2 linked regions of the Bradyrhizobium diazoefficiens genome follow. The protein of the gene in region 2 binds, or shares a complex with, the protein of the main gene of each other region. Links are inferred from orthologs where the notes say so. Each region holds a gene or a part of one and is shown on either strand. Other genes may lie near its edges.

What was found. Proteins that work in one complex are often made in the same cells at the same time.
Region 1: the proteins of secA (region 2) and secY are in contact, whole or in part, in a crystal structure (PDB 3DIN), measured with the Thermotoga maritima proteins. The link is inferred for Bradyrhizobium diazoefficiens from one-to-one orthologs. Residues at the interface, in WP_004082002.1 of Thermotoga maritima: Glu261, Ala262, Arg263, Lys300, Ala301, Arg302, Thr303, Ile304, Ile305, Leu323, Tyr324, Asp325, Pro326, Val329, Ser330, Tyr333, Ile336, Lys340, Phe345, Val349, Glu363, Phe364, Tyr374, Ser375, Gly376, Gly377, Glu393, Ile395, Thr482, Ser483; in WP_004081795.1 of Thermotoga maritima: Glu108, Gly109, Glu110, Glu111, Ala236, Glu237, Arg238, Arg239, Ile240, Thr241, Ile242, Gln243, Tyr244, Ala245, Arg246, Arg247, Val248, Thr249, Gly250, Arg251, Arg252, Val253, Tyr254, Gly256, Ala257, Ser258, Thr259, Tyr260, Leu261, Pro262.

Annotation. Positions count from the first base shown.
Region 1 is NZ_CP067102.1:3,634,947-3,637,823, reverse strand. The notes cover bases 1-2,815. They hold secY (preprotein translocase subunit SecY), read right to left. Parts: upstream 2,167-2,815; coding sequence 835-2,166; downstream 1-834. Other genes in these bases: rplO (50S ribosomal protein L15), read right to left, coding at 2,317-2,802; JJC00_RS16695 (adenylate kinase), read right to left, coding at 1-557. In the rest of the region: rpmD (50S ribosomal protein L30), read right to left, coding at 2,869-2,877. UniProt on the Escherichia coli protein: The central subunit of the protein translocation channel SecYEG. Consists of two halves formed by TMs 1-5 and 6-10.
Region 2 is NZ_CP067102.1:7,818,317-7,822,129, forward strand. What follows is about bases 210-3,606. They hold secA (preprotein translocase subunit SecA), read right to left. Parts: upstream 3,251-3,606; coding sequence 410-3,250; downstream 210-409. Other genes in these bases: JJC00_RS36545 (peptidylprolyl isomerase), read left to right, coding at 3,602-3,606. In the rest of the region: JJC00_RS36535 (MarR family winged helix-turn-helix transcriptional regulator), read left to right, coding at 1-195; more of JJC00_RS36545, read left to right, coding at 3,607-3,813. UniProt on the Escherichia coli protein: Required for protein export, interacts with the SecYEG preprotein conducting channel.

The sequences.
Region 1 (2,877 bases), 4.2 Mb from region 2 along the record:
GCGCGGGTGACTTCGTCGATGGCCATCATGCCGTCGATGGTGGAGAGCTTCCGACGCTCGGAATAATAGTGAATCAGCGGTTCCGTCTGGCTGCGGTAGCTGGCTAACCGCTTGGTCAGGACCTCCGGGGTGTCGTCGACCCGGACCTCCTCCCCGCGCTCCCGCATCTGGGCGACGCGGGTCTCGACGCGGCTCAGCAGCGCGCTCTCGTTGACGCGGAGCTCGATCACGGCGTCGAGCTTGAGATGCTTGTGCCGGAGCAGATCATCGAGCGCCTCGGCCTGCGGCACGGTGCGCGGAAAACCATCGAGGATGAAACCGTTCTTCGCATCCGCCTGGTCGATGCGGTCGGAGATGATGCCCACCACAACCTCATCGGGCACGAGCCCGCCGCCGGCCATGATCTCCTTGGCCTTCAGACCGACCGGCGTTCCCGCCGCGACGGCTGCACGCAACATTTCGCCGGTCGAGAGCTGGACGATGCCATAGCGCTGCACCAGCAGTTGCGCCTGGGTCCCCTTGCCTGACCCCGGCGGTCCCAGAAGTATAATTCTCATCGGCGTACGCCCCCCGAATGGTGAGCGATACGTCGCGCACCCGTGTTTGAAAGTTCAGTAGCAGTGCAAATCATAATCGGCGCCGCACCGCCACCCATATCATAGGGGAGCAAATGCCCGGACGCCAAGAAGGCCTTTGAAATCAGTGATTGTGCTGCGGTGAGAGCAGCTCCGCCGATGCGGCCGAATGACTAGCTGATCGCCTCGGCGGGCGCCGCGCGTTGCTCGCGCGGCGAATCGGCGGCGCGGGCGCGCCGCCTCGAGAGGACGCCGCGTCTTAGCGGCGGCGGCCCCGCAGCTTCGACTTGCGGATCAGGCCTTCATACTGATGGGCGAGCAGATAGCCCTGCACCTGCGCCACCGTATCCATGGTGACGCTGACCACGATCAGCAGCGAGGTGCCGCCGAAGTAGAACGGCACCGAGGCATAGGAGATCAGGATTTCCGGGATCAAGCAGACGATCGCCAGATAGATCGCGCCGAGCACGGTGATGCGCGACAGCACGTAGTCGATATATTCCGCGGTACGCTCGCCCGGTCGGATGCCCGGGACGAAGCCGCCATGCTTCTTCAGATTGTCCGCGGTCTCGGTCGGGTTGAACACGATCGCGGTGTAGAAGAAGGCGAAGAACACGATCAGCGCGAGATAGAGGATCAGGAACAGCGGACGGCCGTGGCCGAGCTGGGTGGTGATCCACTGGAACCATTCCGGCCCACTGCCCGCGTTGAAGTTCGCAACCGTGGTCGGCAAGAGCAGCAGCGAGGACGCGAAGATCGGCGGGATCACGCCGGAGGTGTTGAGCTTGAGCGGCAGATGCGAGGACTGGCCCTCGAACATCTTGTTGCCAACCTGGCGCTTCGGATACTGGATCAGGAGGCGGCGCTGGGCCCGCTCCATGAACACGATGAAGGCGATCACGGCGACCGCCATCACGATCACGACCAGGATCAGGCCGGTCGACATCGCGCCCTGACGGCCGAGCTCGAGCATGTTGGCCAGCGCCGCGGGCAGCTCCGCAACGATACCGGAGAGAATGATCAGCGAGATACCGTTGCCGATGCCGCGCGAGGTGATCTGCTCACCCAGCCACATCAGGAACATGGTGCCGCCGGTCAGCGTGATCGCGGTGGAGAGACGGAAGAACATGCCGGGGTCGCTGACGACGTTGCCGGCGCCTTCGAGGCCGACTGCGATGCCGTAGGACTGGAACGCGGCCAGGATCACCGTGAGGTAGCGGGTGTACTGGTTCAGCGTCTTGCGGCCCGCCTCGCCTTCCTTCTTCAGCGCCTCGAGCTGCGGCGAGACGGTGGTAAGGAGCTGGATGATGATCGAGGCCGAGATGTACGGCATGATGTTCAGCGCGAAGATCGCCATGCGGTGGATGCCACCGCCGGCGAACATGTTGAACATGCCGAGGATGCCGCCTGCCTGCGAGCGGAACACCTGCTCCCAGATGTTGGGATCGATGCCGGGCAGCGGGATGTAGGTTCCGAGCCGATAAACGAGCAGCGCACCCAGGGTGAACCAGATGCGCTTCTTCAGTTCGTCGGCCTTGGCGAACGCGCCGAAATTGAGGTTGGCTGCCAGTTGTTCCGCTGCTGAGGCCATATTGGACTTTCTCCCGCCGCCTTTTGCGCCGTCATACCCGCGGCCGGGCTAATTTAGCGGACGCCGGACATTATCTGGGGCTTCGGCTTCGATAAGTCCATCGTCCCGCATGCGCAAAGGCCCGCGAGGCGCGGGCCAATGACGCAGTTGTTACGCCGCCTCGCCTTCTTCCTTGGCAGGGGCGAGGATCTTCACTGAACCACCGGCCTTCTCGACCGCTTCGATCGCGGTCTTGGTGGCACCATGGACTTCGATGTTCAGCTTGGCCTTGAGCTCGCCGCGGCCGAGCAACCGCAGGCCACCCTTGGCGCGGCGCAGCACGCCGGCCCTCACCAGGGCCTCAACGTTGACGACGCTGCCGGTGTCGAGCTTCTTGGCATCAACCGCATCCTGGAGCCGGTCGAGATTGATCTCGGCGAACTCCACGCGGAAGATGTTGTTGAAGCCGCGCTTGGGCAGACGGCGATGCAACGGCATCTGGCCACCTTCGAAACCCTTGATGCGCACGCCCGAACGCGCGGTCTGGCCCTTGCCGCCGCGGCCGGACTGCTTGCCCTTGCCCGAACCGATGCCACGGCCGACGCGCATGCGCTTCTTGCGCGAGCCGGCATTGTCGGCGATATCGCTGAGCTTCATCGCCCTGCTCCTTGTGTTTTGCGCATGATCTGGTCCGAAAACCGGTTCGGGATCATGCGCGCAATTTTACTTCTC
Region 2 (3,813 bases):
TTGGTCTATCGCGTGCAGGACCCGAACGACCGTCGCAAGGTGCTGATGTTCATCTCCGACCGCGGCAAGGTGCTGTGTCGGAAACTCAACTCGCTCGCGGTCGACCAGGAAGAGCACATCCTGGAGAGCTACGGTGACAAGTCGACGAGCGAGCTGAAGCGGCTGCTGGAGAGCTTGATCGATAGCTCGAACTAAGGGGGCGCCTTTGCGCTTTCTCGCCGACGCGATAGCTGCACACCACACACTCAGCCGTCGTCGCCCGATTTAATCGGGCGATCCAGTATTCCAGAGACCGTCGTTGTTGAATCGAAAGGCCGCGGCGTACTGGGTCGCCCGGTCAAGCCGGACGACGACAGTGGAGGCTGAGGCGAGCGCTCAGCGCCTCACGTGCATGACAGCGCAGCTAACCTTACGCATACCGCCCGTGGCAATGCTTGTACTTCTTGCCTGAGCCGCAGGGGCAGTCCTCGTTGCGGCCGACCTTGCCCCAGCTTGCCGGGTTCTTGGGATCGCGCAGCGCCGCGTCGGTGGCCTGCGGGGCGAGCGTGACACTGGCAAGTGCCATCTCGTCTTCGCCGGTATCCGGGTTGAGCTTGTGCGCTTCCATCTGCGGCAACAGCGGGGCTTCCTGCTCCGGCGGGACGATCTCGACGCGCATCAACTGCGCGGTGACGGCCTCGCGCAGATGCGCGCTCATCTCCTGGAAGAGGTTGAAGGCCTCGGTCTTGTACTCCTGCAACGGATCGCGCTGGCCGTAGCCGCGCAGGCCGATGACCTGACGCAGATGGTCGAGCATGATCAGGTGCTCGCGCCAGAGATGGTCGAGCGTCTGCAGCAGGATGGTCTTCTCGACGTAACGCATCACGTCGGGGCCCCATTGCCCGACCTTGGCCGCCATGTGCTCGTCCGCGCGGGTCTCGATGCGCTTGAGCAGCTCCTCGTCGGCGATGCCCTCTTCCTTGGCCCAATCGTCGACCGGCAGATCGAGATCGAGCACGCGCTTCAGCTCTTCCTTCAGGCCGGCGACGTCCCACTGCTCGGCATAGGCATGCTCGGGCACGTGCTTGGCGACGAGGTCGTCGATGAAGGCATGGCGCATGTCGGTGACGGTCTCGGCGACGCTGTCGTCCTTCATCAGGTCGACGCGCTGGTCGAAGATCACCTTGCGCTGGTCGTTCTGGACGTTGTCGAACTTGAGCAGGTTCTTGCGGATGTCGAAGTTGCGCGCCTCGACCTTCTGCTGCGCCTTCTCCAAGGCCTTGTTGATCCAGGGATGGATGATGGCCTCGCCCTCTTGCAGGCCGAGACGCTGGAGCATGCTGTCAAGGCGATCCGAGCCGAAGATGCGCATCAGATCGTCTTCCAGCGACAGGAAGAACTTTGAGCGGCCGGGGTCGCCCTGGCGGCCGGAACGGCCGCGCAGCTGGTTGTCGATGCGGCGGGATTCATGCCGCTCCGAGCCGATGATGTAGAGGCCGCCCGGCTTCCTGACGGTCTTGGCCGGCTTCGAGCCCTTGGCCGGCTCGATCTCGACGGTCTCCTCGGCCTTCAGCACGATGTCGCGGAAGTGCTCGATGTCGGCCTTGATCTGCTCGATCTTCTTGGCCTTCTCGGCTTCGTCCTCGATGCCGGTGGTCTCCTGCTGGATGCGCATATCGAGCGAGCCGCCGAGCTTGATGTCGGTACCGCGGCCGGCCATGTTGGTCGCGATCGTGATCGCGCCGGGCACGCCGGCCTCGGCGACGATGTAGGCTTCCTGCTCGTGGAAGCGCGCGTTCAGGACCGCGAACAGCTTTGCCGGCTTGTTGGCGCGCGCCGCGGCGTACAGCTTCTGCATCGAATTTTCGTTGCCGAAATCGATCTGCCGATAGCCGTGCTTCTTGAGGTATTCGGCGATCACTTCCGATTTTTCGATCGAGGCAGTGCCGACCAGCACCGGCTGCAGCCGCGAATTGGCGCGCTCGATCTCGGAAAGGATCGCGGCGTATTTCTCGTTCTGAGTGCGATAGACCTCGTCGTCCTCGTCGAGACGGGCGACCGGCAGGTTGGTCGGGATTTCCACGACCTCGAGCTTGTAGATGTCGAACAACTCGTCGGCTTCGGTGAGCGCCGTGCCGGTCATGCCGGCGAGCTTTTCGTACATCCGGAAATAGTTCTGGAAAGTGATCGAAGCCAGCGTCTGGTTTTCCGGCTGGACCTGGACGTGCTCCTTGGCTTCCAGCGCCTGGTGCAAACCTTCGGAATACCGCCGGCCGGCCATCATGCGGCCGGTGAACTCGTCGATGATCACGACCTCGTCGTCGCGGACGATGTAGTCCTTGTCGCGGGTGAACAGCGTGTGGGCGCGCAGCGCCTGGTTGATGTGGTGCACGACGGAGACGTTCTCGACGTCGTAGAGCGACTCGCCCTTGAGCTGGCCGGCATCGCGCAGCAACGTCTCGATCTTCTCCATGCCGGCTTCGGTCAGCGTCACCGTGCGCTGCTTCTCGTCGACCTCGTAGTCGCTCTTGTCGAGCTTGGGCAGGAAGCCGTCGATCGTGTTGTAGAAGTCCGAGCGATCGTCGAGCGGGCCGGAGATGATCAGCGGCGTGCGGGCTTCGTCGATCAGGATGGAGTCGACTTCGTCGACGATGGCGTAGAAGTGCGGCCGCTGGACCATGTCCTCGAGCCGGTACTTCATATTGTCGCGCAGATAATCGAAGCCGTATTCGTTGTTGGTGCCGTAGGTGATGTCGCAGGCATAGGCCGCCTTGCGCTCGGCATCGTCGAGGCCGTGGACGATGACGCCGGTGGTCAGGCCGAGGAAGCCGTAAATCTGGCCCATCCAGCCGGAGTCGCGGCGGGCGAGGTAGTCGTTGACGGTGACGACGTGGACGCCCTTGCCGGCGAGCGCGTTGAGGTAGACCGCGAGCGTCGCCACCAGCGTCTTGCCTTCGCCGGTCTTCATCTCGGCGATGTCGCCCTCATGCAGCACCATGCCGCCGATCAGCTGGACGTCGAAATGGCGCTGGCCGAGCGTGCGCTTGGCGGCCTCGCGCACGGTGGCGAAGGCGGGCACCAGCAGGTCGTCGAGCGTCTTGCCCTCGGCGAGCTGCTTCTTGAACTCGACCGTGCGGGCCTTGAGCGCCTCGTCGGAGAGCTTCGAGACCTCCGCCTCCAGCGCGTTGATCGCGCTGACGCGGGACTGGTATCCCTTCACCCGCCGGTCGTTGGCGGAGCCGAAAAACTTGCGGGCGAGCGCGCCGATCATGCCTAGTTCCTGTGTTCGCGATTTAACCGCGTTGCAGCCAAGAAGTTGTCACCCATCTGCCTATCAACACACCGTGACGCCTGTTGGCGTCAGAGCCCGGACTGCGGGGGTCATCCGCCATATGGGTGGGAATTGGGCTAGTCTGGGTTCAACGGCCAAAAACGCAGCAAAACAAACGCCCTCGCCATGGTCGCGACCGGGCAGAGATATGGCCCGGTCAGGGCCTTGTCAACGGCGGGCGCATTGCGGCTAATTCATCATTTTGACAGACTTTTCGCGTTGCCAAGCCCCCCTGAATTGGGCGAGTGTCCGCCCGGCTTAAGCAGCCCTGCTTCAACATAAGGATTTTGCATGACCACCTCGTTCCCGGTAACCACCGGCCAGCGTTTCCGCCACGCGTCCGCCCTGGCTGGCTGCTTTGCCCTGGCGCTGTCCCTGGCGGTCGCCGGCCCGCTCCGGGCGGCCGACGATCCCGTTCTGGCCAAGGTCAATGGCGTTGAAATCAAGAAGAGTGACGTCGCCATGGCCGAGGAGGAGCTTGGACCGAGCCTCGCCCAGATGGA